Regions from separate parts of the Paenibacillus urinalis genome, predicted to be linked through region 1. Evidence: a T-box and tRNA genes for the amino acid it is inferred to sense, from the RefSeq annotation. Region 1 holds a T-box; the other holds one or more tRNA genes.

The links. A T-box is a leader RNA that pairs with one kind of tRNA and senses whether it is charged. The one in region 1 lies ahead of tyrS (tyrosine--tRNA ligase), so its partner is inferred to be a tRNA-Tyr.
Region 2: it has a tRNA-Tyr gene. The T-box ahead of tyrS (tyrosine--tRNA ligase) is inferred to sense a tRNA for this amino acid. The anticodon was not compared.

What each region holds. Positions count from the first base shown of each region.
Region 1 is NZ_CP118108.1:3,910,788-3,920,108, forward strand. It holds gene PUW25_RS18090 (hypothetical protein) at 1-724, opposite strand, end outside; gene PUW25_RS18095 (sensor domain-containing diguanylate cyclase) at 922-2,952, opposite strand; gene rpsD (30S ribosomal protein S4) at 3,412-4,011, shown strand; gene tyrS (tyrosine--tRNA ligase) at 4,165-5,415, opposite strand; T-box leader at 5,486-5,762, opposite strand; gene PUW25_RS18110 (transglycosylase domain-containing protein) at 5,899-8,982, shown strand; gene acsA (acetate--CoA ligase) at 9,095-9,321, opposite strand, start outside.
Region 2 is NZ_CP118108.1:4,579,167-4,588,487, forward strand. It holds gene PUW25_RS21180 (carbohydrate ABC transporter permease) at 1-208, opposite strand, end outside; gene PUW25_RS21185 (ABC transporter permease) at 231-1,178, opposite strand; gene PUW25_RS21190 (extracellular solute-binding protein) at 1,291-2,829, opposite strand; gene PUW25_RS21195 (extracellular solute-binding protein) at 3,053-4,573, opposite strand; gene PUW25_RS21200 (helix-turn-helix domain-containing protein) at 4,659-6,953, shown strand; tRNA gene PUW25_RS21205 (tRNA-Leu) at 7,141-7,220, opposite strand; tRNA gene PUW25_RS21210 (tRNA-Arg) at 7,235-7,308, opposite strand; tRNA gene PUW25_RS21215 (tRNA-Leu) at 7,323-7,408, opposite strand; tRNA gene PUW25_RS21220 (tRNA-Cys) at 7,417-7,490, opposite strand; tRNA gene PUW25_RS21225 (tRNA-Gly) at 7,497-7,571, opposite strand; tRNA gene PUW25_RS21230 (tRNA-Gln) at 7,579-7,653, opposite strand; tRNA gene PUW25_RS21235 (tRNA-His) at 7,666-7,741, opposite strand; tRNA gene PUW25_RS21240 (tRNA-Trp) at 7,762-7,835, opposite strand; tRNA gene PUW25_RS21245 (tRNA-Tyr) at 7,843-7,928, opposite strand; tRNA gene PUW25_RS21250 (tRNA-Thr) at 7,940-8,015, opposite strand; tRNA gene PUW25_RS21255 (tRNA-Phe) at 8,029-8,104, opposite strand; tRNA gene PUW25_RS21260 (tRNA-Asp) at 8,241-8,317, opposite strand; tRNA gene PUW25_RS21265 (tRNA-Met) at 8,329-8,402, opposite strand; tRNA gene PUW25_RS21270 (tRNA-Val) at 8,413-8,485, opposite strand; tRNA gene PUW25_RS21275 (tRNA-Glu) at 8,509-8,580, opposite strand; tRNA gene PUW25_RS21280 (tRNA-Ser) at 8,597-8,688, opposite strand; tRNA gene PUW25_RS21285 (tRNA-Asn) at 8,690-8,765, opposite strand; rRNA gene PUW25_RS21290 (23S ribosomal RNA) at 8,848-9,321, opposite strand, start outside.

The sequences.
Region 1 (9,321 bases):
TAAGCATTTCTTTCTCTTCCTTATTATTGTTATCGGTGACTTCATTCTCCGAAGAGAGTCGGATCGGTAAGCTTGATTTCTTATTCACGGTAAGATGATAAACGGATTTGACAGTTGTATTCTTCAATCTTTGGTTCAGTCCATCATTCTCTTCTTTCCAAATTTTCTCCAGCTCTTTCATGCACTGCTGGCGTTTGCTGCTGTCTACCTGGTTTGCTAGCTCTGGCAGCTCATCATGCAGCATCTGCATTTCTTTCTTCAGTTGATCGGCTACCCATTTGCTAGCTTCATCTTCAGCAAGCTCAATTCGAATCATCTGCGTTCCGCGAGGAGTTCCTGATTCATTGCTGAATGTCTTCCCTTTCATATAACCGATCTTCTCCAGCTGTTCGACCGGGTTCAATCGGGTCAAGCCGCCATACGAGCTGTCTTCCGTACGATCCGACATCCTCCACATGCCGGCCTTGCGCTCCATATTAACAGGATGAGAGTCGGTCTCTGCGTTGCTGCTGCTCGTCTCCAAACGGTCCTTGTATTCCTGATTTGTTACGACCAGCTTGTTATGGTTAGATAAAGTCCCCTTATATTCAAATTGCTGATTAAACTCGCCCTGAGTTGAAGTTCTAATTCCTGCATGGCCCTCAAAGGTCATTTCTTCCTTCCCGGCAAGACCAGAAAGAGCCCGATGAAATGTCTCCTCCGCATCAAGGGAATTGTTGAACATCCCGCATCCACTTATGCTAAATAGCGATAAAGTCAATATCAATATTAGAAAAGTGCGTAATCTTAATCCTCGCATGTAAGTCACTGCCCTTCAGGCTATAGTATCGTCGGTGGTTAGGTTTCCCGATGCACTTCGCCAATATCCAATACAGGCAAATAAAAAACATCCGCCGTTATACTGCTTCGAGCGAATGTTCTTTATCGGTCAATCATTTTATGTTCTACTACGATTCGATTTCGGCCACCATTCTTGGCTGCATAGAGCGCCATGTCCGCACGATAAAAGAGGGATTCCAGGCTTACCTGGTCATCAAGCCAGCACCATTCCCCGATGCCTATCGATACTGTGATGGAAGGAGTCGTCGATTCAGGAACCCGCTGCCGGATCGTTTCAGCGATCATTCTGGCCTGCTCACTGCTTACCTGAGGCAAATAGATCGCGATCTCTTCGCCTCCCCATCGCGCACACAGATCATTTGGTCCAGCCGACTCGCGAATAATATTCCCTACCTGCTTGAGAACGGCATCTCCCACCTGATGGCCGTAGCTGTCGTTCACTTGTTTGAATTGATCAATATCAATGATAAGAAGGGAGCCGCAAAAATCTGTGCTCTGTCGTTCCTCAATCATTCGGTCTACATAGTGTCTGACGTATAGTCCGGTGAGTGCATCGACAGTCGCAAGCCGCTTCACTTCAGCGTGCAGCGTTGCGTTCGTAACAGCCAGCCCGATATGGACGGCTAGCATATCCAGAAATCGAAAGTTGTTATAAGAGAAATATTGCTTCTTCTGATGTGCTACGAGCACGGTGCCTTCTACCTGTCCGCTGATCCTCAAAGGAACCGCCATCATTGACATGGAGCCTGTTGTCTCCATGAAGAAGGAGCTTGGACCATTATAGCTCTCATAATTAAACAATATAAAAGGCTCGCCGCTCTTGTAAACTTGCCCGCTGATTCCTGATAAAGAAAACGTCTCGTTCCGAAGTGCAGGGACATTGGAGAACATTACATGAAATCGCTGATCCTCCGGGTCCAGCTTGAGTATACAGCAGGATTGGGCCTTGAATATCCGAATCAGCTGCTGAACTGCATACTCATATATATCCGTGAGCTGCAAACTCCGGTTCAGACGTTTGGTCAGCTCGTCAATCATCCGCAGCTCTTGAATGAGCGTGCCGGATTGCTCATGCAGCTTGGCGTTCTCATAAGCAGTGCCCGCCGTGTCCGCCATCATGGTAATCAGCTTCAGATCTACATCTTCAATCCATTCCTGATTGCCTTCGATATGAAATACACCATATGTCCCTTGTTTACCTCTGAATGGAATGCCAATCTCATATTGATGCCGAGTGGAAGGCTGGGTAATAATCCGTTCTTCAGTAAAGGCACGAACACATACGGAGCTATTGTCTCCATGCAGATACAAGGGCTTAACTCTCGGGTCATCCATGCCGCCGTCCTGGGACATATATAGCGTAAGATGGACCGCGGGAAAAAGAAAAGCAACACTGTCGAACACCTCTTCAAGCACTGCGCTCACATCCATCTTCTCCTGCATCCGCTGCACAATTTGAAGAAGGATGGATCTGCGCCGGTTTTCATTATCAGACAGCTTGTGGATATGAAGCATATCGGCTAGAAATAAATGTTCAAACCGCCGGTAAAAGCAAGTTTGATAGTGATACTTGGAGGATAAGAGCAAGTCTGCAAATCCCTCTGTCACCCTATTCTTCTTGACGGCAATACATAAGATCCCTAACTGTTTCTGCTCGCTGCGGGAATACAGAGGGAGCAGAAACAGACTGTAATCTTCAGCAAATGTTTCTTCTGACAAGCTAAGCTCGATGACCACTTCCATAGGCTCCGACTGCCCCATTCGCTCGGACAAGAAATGTTGAATCTTCTGCTGAGCCGCTTTCTTTACAGAAGAAGACCCTTCACCTTGGACAGCAAGACATGTACCACTTCCGTTCCATATCGAAAAAATGGCTTCATTAAAGGAAGGGATTGTAAGCAGTTGAATTCGCCATTCCTCAAAAGCATCCTTAAGGATCCGTTCGATGTGATCCGTATCAAATACGTTGACGTCCAAAAATTCCAGCCAGTGTTGTTCTAGACGGTGATCATTGAAGTCCTCATTAGAGTTGCGGTTATATTTCTCCGGTTCAGGTCCCTCCAGCAAGAGATCTTCCATCTTATAAGCGGATTTATGAAGGTGTTTTGTCATAAAAGCGGCACTCCTTTGCACCTTTCAGTTCAAACCAAGAATAGCTAACCAGCATTTTATTAATGTACACGAATGTTTAAAATTAAGATACAAATCTATTTTACCCTCTTTCGTCGCAATTTGCACGGAGTTTAAGAGAAAATTGTCCTATCTTTTTAGGTCATAAGTCCTATCGACAATTTTAGACAAAATATGGATTCTCCTTTTTCTTAGCTTCATAACCACATCTTCTTGACTTCACTAGTACATTTAATATAATATATATTGTTGAATGAGACCGATATGGTCTTTAAATTTGGGCGTAACGTTGTGTCACCCTCACAGCTTATTGTAGCTGACCCGGACAGCGGCTGAACTCTCTGGATCAGAATGTATTGCCTTATAAGGCTTGCGATACAATGAGCGGCGCAAATAGAGCCCCATCATATGAAATTTATTATAAAAGGAGTTACTATAACAATGGCACGTTACACTGGTCCTAAATTTAAATTGAGTCGCCGTCTCGGCATTTCCCTGAGCGGAACTGGTAAAGAACTGAAACGCAACTTCCCTCCGGGTCAACATGGTCCTAACCAACGCAGAAAAATCAGCAACTACGGTATGCAGCTTCAAGAAAAGCAAAAATTGCGTCATATGTACGGCTTGGGTGAAAAGCAATTCCGTACTTTGTTTGCAAAAGCACAAAAAATGCAAGGTATTGCCGGTGAGAACTTCATGTTCCTGCTGGAAAGCCGTCTTGACAACCTCGTTTACCGTCTTGGTTTCTCCAACTCTCGTGCAGGTGCACGTCAGCTGGTAGCTCACGGTCATGTGACTGTTAACGGTAAAAAAGTAGATATCGCTTCTTATGCAGTAAGCATTGGCGATGTAATCGGTCTTCGTGAAAGAAGCCGCGGTCTTTCCTCTATTAAAGAAGCTTTGGAAAACCGTACACATCTTCCATCTTACCTTGAGTACAACGAAGCTGCTCTTGAAGGCAAGTTCATCCGTCTTCCAGAACGCGCTGAGCTTTCTCAAGATATCGATGAGAAGCAAATCGTCGAGTTCTACAACCGTTAATATTTAACTGGAGAACACATCCCTCGAAAGCTTGCTTTCGAGGGATTTTTAGTTGTTCCTTTTCCCTGTGAACATAGAAAAAGAGTGCCTGTCATGTCATTTGACTCAAGGCACTCTTTTTCTAATTCAGCTTATAACGAAGCTCTCAATACTTTACAGCTTGATTTTGGCAAACTTGCGTTTACCGACCTGTACGATATCGCCATCCTGCGGGGTGTACTCACTATTCGGATCTCCCCACTTCTCTTCATTAATTTTGACAGCGCCTTGCTGAATGCTGCGCTTAGCTTCTCCGTTAGAAGCCGCAAATCCAAGTGTCGTAAGCAGGCTGATCAGACGTATATTTCCATTCTCCAGCGATTCGGCCGGAATCACGACTTCCGCAATATCGTCCGGAAGTGCGCGCTGCTGGAATACCGTCACAAAGTGCTGCTGAGCTGCTTCAGCCGCTTCTTCTCCGTGGTACATACGAACAAAGGTGTAAGCGAGCTTCATCTTCGCGTCGCGCGGATGAACACTGCCGTCTTCAATACCTTGCTCCAGTGCCTTCAGATCCTCTGCACTTAGATCGGTAGCCAGCGTGTAGTATTTCATCATAAGCTCATCGGGAACAGACATCGATTTACCGTAAATTTCGTTTGGCTCCTCATCGATACCGATGTAGTTGCCAAGGCTCTTGCTCATCTTCTGAACCCCGTCCAGACCTTCCAGAAGCGGTAGCATGATGGTGGCCTGTGCTTCGTCTCCATTTTCCTTTTGCAATGTACGTCCCATCAATAGATTGAACTTCTGATCCGTTCCGCCAAGCTCAATATCACTCTTGAGAACGACAGAATCCGTTCCTTGCATAAGCGGGTAGAAAAATTCATGAATGCTGATTGGCTGGCCGCTCTGGAAACGTTTTGTGAAATCATCGCGCTCCATCATCCGGGCAACGGTTACCTTGGCAGCCAGATTCACGACTTCAGAGAAGTTCATCGGCGCAAGCCAATCGGAGTTGTTGTATACTTTTGTTTTGTTCGGATCCAATATTTTGAACAACTGCTTCTTGTATGTCTCTGCGTTGCGTATGACGTCTTCCTCACTCAATTGCTTCCGTGTCTCGGATTTCCCTGTCGGGTCGCCAATCCGGCCTGTGAAGTCCCCGATGATCAGCTGCACTTCATGACCGAGATCCTGGAATTGACGCAGCTTGTGCATAACTACAGTGTGGCCAATATGCAAATCAGGTGCGGATGGATCCATGCCAAGCTTCACTTGAAGCGGTACTCCGCTGACCACCGATTTCATGATCTTCTGCTTCAGATCCTCTTCTGGAACAATTTCGGATACTCCTCTTGATATCACATCCAGCTGACGGTTCACTTCCTCCTGCTGGGTCTTGCTGAGTTCTTCCCATTTCATCCTAACGTACCTCCTATAATATGTTCGATCCTGCTCGATCTATTTGGACACAAAAAAGCTCCTTCTCATCCCAAGGGACGAGAAGGAGCGCTCGCGTTACCACCCTAATTAAAGTGCCTGCTCTACAAATAAAAAGATAGGCACTTCCACTTCATTGACATAACGGGATTTCAACCCGGTACCAGACTAATCCTGCAATAGCTCATGGTAATTTCAACCTGCTATTCCTGTTCATCTGGACAGCTCCGGACGGTAATTCGACAAGCGGCACATACCGGTTCACACCACCCACCGGCTCTCTGACTATGTGTTATCCGCCTCCTACTGGAGTCCTTCACAGCTTTTTTCCGTATCAAGTTTTGACTTTATATATAACATATTCCGAGAAGGGATGTCAATTTCCGACCCTTGCCACCATTTGCGGGGGTTCAAAAGAGTGATTTTATGCTATAATAATGCCTGTTAAAAGGAGGAAGACATTTGATGGTTGATGATAAGGATAAAAAACCTGATGAGCAGCCTTCCCGCAAAAGAAAATTCTTAAGCAGGTTGGGTAGTTTTGTAAAATGGATGGTCGTTCTTGCTTTCGTAGGTATCCTGTTTGTCGGCGGTGCACTTACAGGTTACATAGCATCCATTGTTAAAGACGAGCCTGTCCGCTCCAGAGCTGCAATCGAACAAGCGGTGAGTGAGAATGCACTAACGGGTTTTGCTTATTTTGCAGACGGTTCAGCAATCGGTCAACTTAGGACAGAAGAAGACCGGCGTATTGTGGAACTGGAGGACATTCCTCAAATCGTGCTTGATGCAGTGACTTCTATCGAGGATGATACTTTTTATGAACATAAAGGCGTAGACATAACAGGTACTCTTAGAGCTGTCAAGGAGAGGGTGCTTAACGAGCCTGTACAAACAGGCGGGAGCACATTAACTCAGCAGCTGGCAAGACGGGTCTTCCTGAGTCTGGACAAGACGGAAGATCGGAAAGTGAAGGAAATTTTACTATCCTTGCGTTTAGAACGGTTTTTGACCAAGGATGAAATCATTACAGCTTATTTAAATAAGGTTCCTTTCGGGAATGGCTCCAGCGGATACAACGTATACGGGATCAAAGCTGCAGCCAAAGGTATTTTTAATGTGAACGATCTAAATGATCTGAACATTGCACAGGCTGCCTATTTGGCGGGTCTGCCTCAGCTTCCTTCCGCCTACTCCGCTTTTAACGGTAAAGGTGAGTTCAATGAGGACAATTTCGACAATGCCATTGAGCGTCAGGAGCGTGTGCTCGGACGTATGCTTGCTTTGGGCAAGATAACACAGGATGAACATGATGAGGCATTAGCGTTTGATCTGAAGTCATCGCTTGCACCAAGAGTGGCCAAGGCATACAATACGTATCCTTACCTTATGCTTGAAACCGAAAGACAGGCTGCCAAGGTGCTCATAGATGTGCTCTATCCTGAAGGAGAAGCTCCGGATAAATCGGACAGTGAGCTGACAGAGGAAGCGCTGCAGAAGCTTCGTACCGGCGGATATCGCGTCTATACGACAATTAATAAAAATGTCTATAAGACGATGCGTGCCATCGCCGAGGATGATAGCAACTTCTCAGCGTATAACGAGAGCAAAGGCTTAGAGCAGACGGCTGCCATGATGATTGATCACAAGACCGGAAAAATTCTCGGCATGATCGAAGGCCGCGATTTTAATACTGAGAATTTGAACTTTGCCACGCAGATGGTGAGACAGCCGGGTTCAGCCATGAAGCCGATTGCCGCATTTCTTCCGGCGCTTGAAGAAGGAATTATACAACCAGCCTCCATTCTTGATGATTCGCCGATCATTTTGAAGGATGGTCAGAAGGGCTATCATATTCCGAAGAACTCAAACGGAAATTATAATGGGCTTGTGACAGCAAGATACGCGTTGAACCAATCTCTTAACATTCCAGCCCTCAAAATCTTTAATGAAGAGCTGGGTCTTCAGAAGGCTTGGGATTTCGCGAAGAGTTTAGGTATCACTACCTTGACGGATGTAGATTATACGAATGCAACTACCGGTGTACTCGGAGGTCTCACTTACGGTGTATCCGTAGAAGAGCTGACGAATGCATATGGTGCAATTGCGAACAATGGTGTCTTTAATGATGCCTACATGATTGAGAAAATTGTTGATTCACAAGGGAACATCGTATACTCCCATGAAGCAGCACCGAAGGAAGTTTTCTCTAAGGAAACAGCTTATTTGATGACAGACATGTTAAGCACGGTTATTTCGGACGGTACAGGTAAGCTCGTCAGAGACAATTTCAATAAGTATGGTGAAATTGAAATTGCCGGCAAGACAGGAACGACGCAGAACTATGCAGATGTATGGTTCCAAGGATATACACCGGATGTGACTCTCGGCGTATGGGTGGGCTATAACAACAAGGAGACTCTATCCACACTCGCTAAAGGTGCTGAAAGAGAACGGGCCCGCAGACTCTGGGCTAAAATATTAAACGAAGTCAACGAGGCTGAGCCTGACCTGTTCCCTACCAAGACCTTTACGAAGCCTGAGAATATTACAACCAAGACGGTATCCGCATACAGCGGTAAGCTCCCGACTTCACTTACCGACAAATTCGTAACGGATATCTTCAACACGAAATATGTACCGACCGAAAGCGACGATGCGGTCGCTAAATCGAAGTACATTACTTACAACGGTGTGAATTATATTCCTAGAGACGAGACACCTTCAGATATGCTGAAGGAGCAAACCGTCGTGAAGCGTGAACGTCCAATCTCTGAGCTGATTAAGCAGCTCCAGGAAGCATTTAAAGTTATGGCTGAGCATGAGCCATTATCTTACTACTTGCCGGACGATGCCGATGAAGACATGCCTAAGGAGGTTGACCCTCGTAAGGACGATGGAGCGAATCCAGATGCTCCTGGTAATGTCAGAATGACGGTGAACAACGGAAATGCAGTCATCACCTTTAATCCAAGCGCAGCTGGCGATGTCGTCGGATACAGACTATATCGGAGCATGAACGGTGGTCCGTTCCAGAATCAGGGTAAAGTTGTGCTTGCAGGCAATCCGACTTCATTTAGCAGCTATGCCGGCAGCAGCGTACAGTTCTACATCGTTGCCGTCGATGTGGCTGGCAGAGAATCAGCACCTAGTGCAATTGTCAGCAGCGGCGGTCAGGCTCCTCCTCCAGTGGAAGAGACACCTGACACTCCTATTGAGGTTCCAGGTACGGTCGTCGATCCAGATGCGAACCCGGACGGTGACACTGGAGCGAACAGCAATACCGATGCGTCAGGTGCGCCTGCAGCCCCTAGCGGCGTTTCAGCCCAGATTACAGAGCAAGGCATTGTTATCACTTGGGCGGAACAGGAAGGCGTAACAGGATTCAATGTTTACTATAGTGAAACGGGGCAGGAGCCTTTCCAGCATGTTGGAACTGCTGGTTTCACGGCATTCACTTACAATAATGCGGAAGCCAAGGGTGCATTCAGAGTAACCGCGGTTAACGCGGCTGGAGAATCCAGTCCGTCAGCACCAGTAAGTCCTTAAACATTGGCTATAGAAGTAAAAAAAGCTAACGTAAGTCTTAAACTTACGTTAGCTTTTTTGTTATATATTCGAGTTTTTTGATTAAGTCATAATATTAACACGGACGATCATCCTAATCTTCAATCGTGGACAAATCGCCAGCAGGTAAATCAAGCTCCCACGCTTTAAGCACTCTTCGCATAATCTTCCCTGATCGAGTCTTCGGTAATTTATCCTTAAACTCTATTTCGCGAGGTGCTGCATGAGCCGATAAGCCCTCTTTTACAAAACGGTAAATATCGTCCTTCAATTCCTGTGTAGGTTCATAGCCTTCTCGTAAGGAGACAAAGGCCTTAATAA
Region 2 (9,321 bases), 670 kb from region 1:
TATTTGTTGAAAATATAAACTTGTAGGCATCCAAACTCCAATCTGTCGGGATGAGTACAAATTTCTTGGCTGCCATTTCAGCACTTGTCGTGAATGAACCAGCGACCACATGCACAAATGGCAATACAGTAACCAGTGCAATGACGGCAAGCAGAATAAAATTCACAATAGAGAACATTTTACCGCCCAGCGTTCTGTCTTCAACCATTTTCTCTCTCCTCCCGACGAGATTAGTAAACGCCCTCTTCGCCCATTTTTTTGGCTAGTTTATTGGCGACCATGACAAGGATTAATCCAACAAAGGATTTAAAGAAGCCGATCGCAGTACTATAGCTGAATTGTCCCTGCTTCATTGCAGCTGTATAGACATAAGTATCAATGATCTCGGCAACCTCACGGTTCATGGAGTTCAGCAGGAGATATACATGCTCGAAGCCAAGCTCCAGCACATCGCCGATCTTCAGAATGAGCAGTATAATGATGACACTGCGAATGGCAGGAAGTGTGATATGCCATATTTGACGCAGCCGATTCGCTCCGTCCATTCTTGCCGCTTCGTACAGCTGAGGATCAACAGAGGCAATGGCAGCAAGGTAAACAATTGTTCCCCAGCCTGCCTCACGCCAGATCACCTGAATGATATACGTTGGCCTGAACCACTCTGTGCTGAGCAAGAAATTTATTTTCTCGAAGCCAAAAAATACGAGCAGCTCATTCACAATCCCGCCGTCCATCGTCAGCATGACATAGCCGATCGATACGATAATAACCCAGGACATGAAATGCGGCAGATACACGAGGGTTTGGAATGTCTTTTTGAAGAAGGAGTTCCTCACCTCGTTCAGCATAAGGGCAAGAATGATCGGCACTGGAAAATAGAAGAGCAGATTTAACCCGAACAGGATGAGTGTATTCGTGAGTATGTTTAGAAAATCTGGCTCATTGAACAATCGGGCAAAGTGCTCGAATCCTACCCATTCGCTGCCAAGTATCCCCTTGAACGGCTTATAGTCCTGAAATGAAATGACAAGTCCATACATCGGTAAATATTTAAAGATAAGAAAATAAAGAATACCTGGGAGCAGCATGACGTAAATCCATTTATTTTTCCAAATTCTTTTACGCAGCCTGCTCTCCTTTTTACGGGTTGTTGCAGATGGAACGGCGATTTCCTGCATGGCTCTCTCCCTTTCTATCCGTTATGCCCGGCGGCACTAGTAACGTCTGGATGAAACATCATCGGATGTTTTTGGCAATACTGAAACTTTTATAACTACAGAGACCCTATTGTTACTTCTTGGCTGCGTACGCTTCATTAAATTCTTGAATAATCTGCTCCCCGCCTTGCTTCTTCCATTGCTCTATAGCAGCTTCAAATCCTGCTTGGTCTAAGGTTCCATAAATATACTTGTAAGTCGCATCCGTAATGATCGTCTGCAGCTCTACACCTTTAGTTGTATAGGTCTCAGAATCAAGCGCAGCCGTAGGATCGTGAACGGCAATCTCCTCATTCGCCACGGTCAGCTCTTCTGCATGGATTCGGCCCGGCAGATCATGATAACCTTCATACATTCCATTGGTTTCGGGTTCCCCGATAACACTGTCTTTGTAGCCCTTGACTTCACGTTCCGTTTTTTCCTGATCCTCCGATGCTTTTGCCTTACTGTCTTCAACGGTATAATGTACACCCTCCTGTCCCCAGTACATTAAATTGGCCACTTCAGGAGTCATCATCTTGTCAAAGAAGGCTAGCACCTGCTTCAGCTCTGCTTCATCCTTGATCGCGGAAGTTGGGAACAAAATGACATTGTTATAACCAGGAATTGCCCAGGTTGCCGCTTCTCCGGTAGGTCCAGCAATTTTGCTCTCCACATCCAGCACAGCATCCGGCGCATTCTTGATCAGGTCCTTGTGAAGAGAGTTAATATCCGACATCGCCCCTACATAAGCTCCTGCCTTACCGCTCGTGAACAAGTTAACCTGATCTGTTTTACTCGTAGCTGCAAAATCCTGATTGATCAGCCCTTCCTGATGAAGCTTCTTGAAGAAATCGAGGGTTTCCATATACTCAGGGAATGTGAAATCTGGCTGGAGCTGTCCATCCTTCTCCCCCCAGTTATTCGGAACGTTGTACCAGGAAGCAACCGTCTTAAAGGCTCCATATACCAAATCATTTCGGTCGGTCAGTCCAATCGTATTGTCCTGACCATCTCCGTCCGGATCCTGCTCTTTAAACGCTTTCAACATATTGTAGAATTGATCCACATTGGTTGGTGCTTCAATGCCCAGCTTATCTGCCCAATCTTTACGATAGATGAGCCCCTGCCTTGCTAATGGCCGGCCGATATATAATGAATAGAGCTTTCCATCCACCTTTGTATTCTCAAGAATGAGTGGTTTCAGTTTATTTAAATTTTCAAATTCGCTTAAGTAAGGACCAATCTCCCAAAACTGTCCGTCACGAATGGCTTCCTTCATTTGAATGAATGTGGCCTGATTCTTCAGGTAAGTGACATCGGGTAATGAACCTGTAGCAAAGGAGGTCGTTAATTTCTCTTCATAAGTGTCGGCCGGAAAAAATTGATACGTCAGCTTCGTATTTGTCAGCTTCTCCACTTCATTTTTAATCGTATCCGGTGGAGTTTCTGCAGTGTTTAGAGGAAGCATAATCGTAATCTCTGCCGGTTGATTGGATGCTTCTTCTCCCCCTTGAGCTGCCCCTGGTTCGCTGGGAGTTCCTGAGCTGCTGTCACCTCCGCCTCCACAGGCAGATAGAACCATACTGAATGACGTTAAAAGACTAAGCATGGCGAATGTTCTTTTTTTCATTTTTGTCATGACCTCCATTAAGTTGATGGATAACTTGCTTGCCTCTTCACATTACATTTGAAAAACAGAGTACGAATACAATCATTTGCCCATATCGCCCGATTTCTTATGACACCTAATCAAATGATTATCATGGTTATTAGCGTTATTTCCGCTCACAAAGAATAAAAAAACGCCCAATCTGATTCCTGCGAATCACCATTGGACGGTTCCTTATACCTATTCACTTGAAATAAGCAGAAGTATATTCTTGTATAATATCTTCTCCGCCCAGTTGCTTCCATCGATCAATTTCACGGGCGAAGCCTTCTTGATCAAGATTTCCCAAAATGTAATGATAGGTTGCATCGGATATCAATGTTTCCAATTCCACATTTTTTTCGGCATACGTATCAGACTCCAGATGGAGCGTCGGGTCCTGAACCAGGAACTTCTCATTATCCATGCTCAATTCCTCTGCTAATGCAGTTAATGCTTCCTGCTTCGCAATTGGCATTACATTAGGGTTGCTGAGATCCGCAATCATTAATGTGTACAACGGATTTACTTCGTTAACCCGCAGAATTGATGTTCCTTCATCGAGCAGCACCTTGCCATCCTGAACCGTGTAGTGTATACCTTCAATACCATAGCGCATTAAATTGGCTACATCCTCATCCATCGTTCTGTCAAAAAAGCCTAGGATCTTTTTCAGCTCCGCTTCTGTTTCTATGGCCTTCTTCGAAAATAAAAAAACACCGTTATAATTCGGTATAGACCACACTTTATATCCTGCCGGCCCCTGTATTCGATTCGAAAGCGTGAATCTTGCGTCTGGATTCAGTACCTTAGTCTCATCATACAAACGCTGCACATCTGTCATGCTGCCAATATATACACCAGCTTTGCCTGTAATGATCATATCTCTCTGTACATCCTTGCTAGTGACAGCAAAATCCTGATTGATCAGCTTTTCCTTAACGAGCTTCTTCATGAAGTTCATCGTGTCCAGGTAGGCCTGGGTCTCAAACTCAGGAATCAATGTGTTTCCTTTGACCAGCCAGTTATTCGGTGTTCCAAAATACGAAGATAGTGTCTTAAAAGCCCCATAGGTGAGGTCGTTCCGATCTGCTAATCCAATCGTATCATCCATGCCATTTCCGTCCGGATCAGAAAAAGTAAACGCTCTCATAACCTCGTACAGCTGGTCTAATGTTTTCGGTGTTTCAAGCCCCAGCCGATCAAGCCAATCTTCTCGAATGATGACGCCTTGTCTTGAAGAGGGTCTCTCTGTGTATAATCCGTAAATACGTCCATCCACCGCCGTCTGCTCAAGTATACCGGAATCCAAATATCTGAGATTCGGAAATTCTTCGATATAGGAGCCGATTTCCCAGAATGCATCCGTTCGTATCGCATTTTTGATAAACGGATAATCAATATGCTTCACGAAGGTAACTTTCTTCATGGAATTGGTCGTGAGTGCCGTGTTCAGCTTATCTGTGTATATACCGTCTGTGATCCAATTGATCTCCAGCTCCGTATGAGTAAGCTGCTCAATTCGATCCATGATTTCATCGCTCGGCGGATGGGGAAAATGGAGCGGGACCATCATTGATATTGGAAGCTTCTCCTCTGCTGGTACTTGCAGTTCCGCCTTAAGGGCTCCACTATTGCAGCCACTAATGAGCATGATGGACAATAAGCCTGCTCCGGCCGCAATTAAGCGTCTCCCCCATGCTTTTCGCTTAAAAAGAATCATCATAACAGCCCATCCCCCTTGCCGAATTTTCCATTTATAGGCATAATCAATAAGAAGCCTCAATTACTAATCGAGACAGGTGATGTCCATGCGCTGGAACGCTTTGAGCTTTTTAAGCAAAATAACGATCTTCGTCCTCCTGCTGAGCACGATTCCTGTCATTTTCATCGGTGTATTCGCTTATGTTACCTCTACTCAGGAGATACAGCGGAACGTCAACAGCAGTAAGATGCAGCTTATTTTGCAAATTAATTCCAATTTAGAGCAAAAGCTCGTGACTGTCAACCACACACTTAATCAGGTAGTCAGCTCCAGTGTGCTTAAAAACGCTCTTTATAGCCCACTTTTTGTAACCGATTTCAAAACCTATAATGATCTCCGCACTGAAGTCCGAAACATGCAGTCATTTGAAACCAAGCTCGATGATGTTGTACTCATCAATTTCAACCAAAATTGGATGATCAAAAACTCAGGTCTCTACCGTTTCGATGATTATCCCCTCGCCGATGAGATCCAGAGTCTTCAGAATATGAAGGAAAATTCAGGCTGGACTCTCACTCCATCGAAATGGTTTTATAGTGAGGAGAATGCGAACGGTGCCAACTGCCAGTACAATATCAGCCTGGTCAAAAAACTGCCGGCCACCGGGATCGAGAAATCTGGTCTTGCGATCGCCAATATCCCCTCCTGTGAGCTAAAGGACTTTATCCAAAAGGATGGTGACTCGACGGAAGACATTATTATCTTAGATGCCAATGAACGTATTCTGTTTCACTATAATCAGGAACTGATTGGCAAGTCCTTAGCTGAGAGTGGACTTCGTGCCGAAGGCAGACTCGAGCAGCCGTCCGGGCAGTTTACAACGGAACTCTCGGGCCAAGATTACGCGGTATCTTATTATCGTTCTGAGCTTAATGATTGGACCTACTTATCGGCAACCTCCATCCAGAGTCTTACTCAAAAATCATCACAAATTGGAACCTACACACTGCTGATGTGTCTGGCTTTGCTGCTTATTTCCGTTGGAATGGCCTTTCTTGGATCAAGACGCATTTATTCACCTATCCGGAGATTACTGAATGAGCTGGGGCTTAGACCAGAACGTAACGAATTTGAGCATATTGGAGCTGAAGTTTCTGACTTATTCCAGTCGAAGACTAGGCTTGAAAAGGAGCTGCATCAGCACATTCAGCAGGTTAGAACCTTCTATCTAACGAGAGTATTCACAGGTCAGTTTAAATCAAATGAGCTTCTTCACAAGCTCGAGCAATATGGTTATGGCAAACAAATCAACGAATGGCGCACGATGGCTGTCTTGACCATTCAGATTGATTTTACGGAGCAAACCCGATATGAGAAAAAGGATCTTGAGCTGTTATTGTTTGCCGTACAAAATATGCTGGAAGAGCTTGTCTCACAGAAAGAGCGTCTTAGTCCGGTCATTATCGACCATACCATCGTTCTGCTGGTTGGCGGTGAAGAAACGGATGATACCGTATTTAATGCTTATCTCTACTCTTTAACAGAGGATGTTCAAAACCATATTGATCAAGTGCTTGATCTATCAGTGAGTATCGGGATTAGCTTACCTGTGGAATCGTTCCACGGTATTTCTATGGCATATCGTGAGGGGCTCGAGGCACTCAGACATCGGATCAAGCTCGGTAAAGGCATCGTCATCCAGTATCAGGATCTAAATGACGGTAAGCACTATGTTAACCTGTCTTATCCAGCACAGCTGGAGAATGAGCTGATAGAGGCGATCAAGCTGGCAGATGAGCGCAAGGCCCGTGATACTTTTGATCAGCTGCTTGACGGTATCTTCGATCTTGAGCTGCTTCCCCATGAATACCAAATACCGATTACTCGGCTGCTTAATAATCTTCTGCTGATCATGCAAGAGTCAGGAATTAGTGTGCATCAAATCTATCATGAGAAACGCTCTGTCTTTGAAGATATTCTGAAGCTGGACACTGTTGATGAGATCCGTAATTGGTTCTGGTCCAAGCTTATTCTTCCTACTCTTGGTGTATTCCGTAATCGCCAGAATACTCAGTATCATCATATTTCTGAGAAGATCATTGACCTCGTGCAGAATTATTATGATACAGATCTTACGTTAGAGGAATGTGCCCATCGTCTTCATTACAATGCCAATTATCTTAGCAGTGTGTTTCGTAAAGAGACCGGCTGCTCGTTTAGCGAATATTTGACCAACTATCGTTTTAGTATGGCAAAAAAATGGCTGACAACGTCCGATATGTCCATCAAGGACATCGCTACCAAACTAAGGTACAACAATTCCCAAAACTTCATTCGCTCTTTCCGGAAAATAGAGGGCGTCACACCTGGACAATATCGGGAAGATAGAAAAGCAATCTAATCATAGGAGGCAATATAGCCTCCTATTCTCGTCTCTTTTTTTCTTACCAACTTATCCGTATAATACCCAACGATTTGACTCGATTTAAAGTCACGGATATGTAGACGAAAACACGCTTATAGAATGAAATTTCAACGCAAAAAAAGCAAGGAGCATTACTATGTTAGTAATGCTCCTTGCTGAGTTATGCCGGTGAAGGGACTCGAACCCCCACGGTTTCCCTCACGATTTTGAGTCGCGCGCGTCTGCCAATTCCGCCACACCGGCTTATTTAATTAAAGCGTGCCCTAAGAGATTCGAACTCCTGACCTTTTGATTCGTAGTCAAACGCTCTATCCAGCTGAGCTAAGGGCACATATTGATCTAACATGCGGAAGACCAGACTTGAACTGGTACGATAGTCACCTACCGCAGGATTTTAAGTCCTGTGCGTCTGCCGATTCCGCCACTCCCGCTTAAGAAATGGAGGCGCCACCCAGATTCGAACTGGGGATAAAGCTTTTGCAGAGCTGTGCCTTACCACTTGGCTATGGCGCCTTATTATGGAGCGGACGACGGGAATCGAACCCGCGACCCTCGCCTTGGCAAGGCGATGCTCTACCGCTGAGCCACGTCCGCGCAAAAATGGCTGGGGATATAGGATTCGAACCTATGCGTGACGGAGTCAAAGTCCGTTGCCTTACCGCTTGGCTAATCCCCAATAAAATATAAATGGGGCGATCGATGGGACTTGAACCCACGAATGCCGGAGCCACAATCCGGTGCGTTAACCCCTTCGCCACGACCGCCATATAAATTATAAGGTAATTGGCAGGGGCAGCAGGAATTGAACCCACACTAACGGTTTTGGAGACCGCTGTTCTACCTTTAAACTATGCCCCTATGAAACTGGTGGAGGATGATGGATTCGAACCACCGAACCCTTACGGGAGCAGATTTACAGTCTGATGCGTTTGGCCACTTCGCTAATCCTCCATATGAAACTGTGGTGCCGGCGAGAGGACTTGAACCCCCAACCTACTGATTACAAGTCAGTTGCTCTACCAGTTGAGCTACACCGGCACAAGGTGTTAAATGGTGGCTCGGGACGGAATCGAACCGCCGACACGAGGATTTTCAGTCCTCTGCTCTACCGACTGAGCTACCGAGCCATATTATATCATAATAAGTTAAGTGGCGGAACTGACGGGATACTCTCACATTCATTCGAGACTGCGAAGTATTGCTATCGATGCAAATGCTTCGACGAACCCTAATCGGCTTCTCACCCTGAAGCTTATTCTAAGATGGCGGAACTGACGGGATTCGAACCCGCGATCTCCTGCGTGACAGGCAGGCATGTTAGGCCTCTACACCACAGTTCCATATAATTCAATTGCGGGGGCAGGATTTGAACCTGCGACCTTCGGGTTATGAGCCCGACGAGCTACCGAGCTGCTCCACCCCGCGATATTAAGAATGGAGACTGAGGGGATCGAACCCCCGACCCTCTGCTTGTAAGGCAGATGCTCTCCCAGCTGAGCTAAGTCTCCATTATATAAAGAATAAATTAAAGTGACCCGTAGGGGATTCGAACCCCTGTTACCTCCGTGAAAGGGAGGTGTCTTAACCCCTTGACCAACGGGCCTTACTTATAAAAATAGTGGCGGAGAGAGAGGGATTCGAACCCTCGAGACGCTTTTGGCGCCTACACGATTTCCAATCGTGCTCCTTCGGCCAACTCGGACACCTCTCCATGGCTCCCCGAACAGGACTCGAACCTGTGACAACTCGATTAACAGTCGAGTGCTCTACCAACTGAGCTATCAGGGAATAAAGAACATATGATTGTTCTTTCAAAACTAGATACGAAACAATGTGCGATTTATTGCTTTCCCCATTGTTGGGGTATTTTTTGGATAAGCCCTCGACCGATTAGTACTGGTCAGCTCCATGCATTGCTGCACTTCCACCCCCAGCCTATCTACCTCGTCGTCTTCAAGGGGTCTTACTAGTTGGGAAATCTCATCTTGAGGGGGGCTTCACGCTTAGATGCTTTCAGCGCTTATCCCGTCCGTACATAGCTACCCAGCGGTGCTCCTGGCGGAACAACTGGTACACCAGCGGTACGTCCATCCCGGTCCTCTCGTACTAAGGACAGCTCCTCTCAAATTTCCTACGCCCACGACAGATAGGGACCGAACTGTCTCACGACGTTCTGAACCCAGCTCGCGTACCGCTTTAATGGGCGAACAGCCCAACCCTTGGGACCTACTTCAGCCCCAGGATGCGATGAGCCGACATCGAGGTGCCAAACCTCCCCGTCGATGTGGACTCTTGGGGGAGATAAGCCTGTTATCCCCAGGGTAGCTTTTATCCGTTGAGCGAT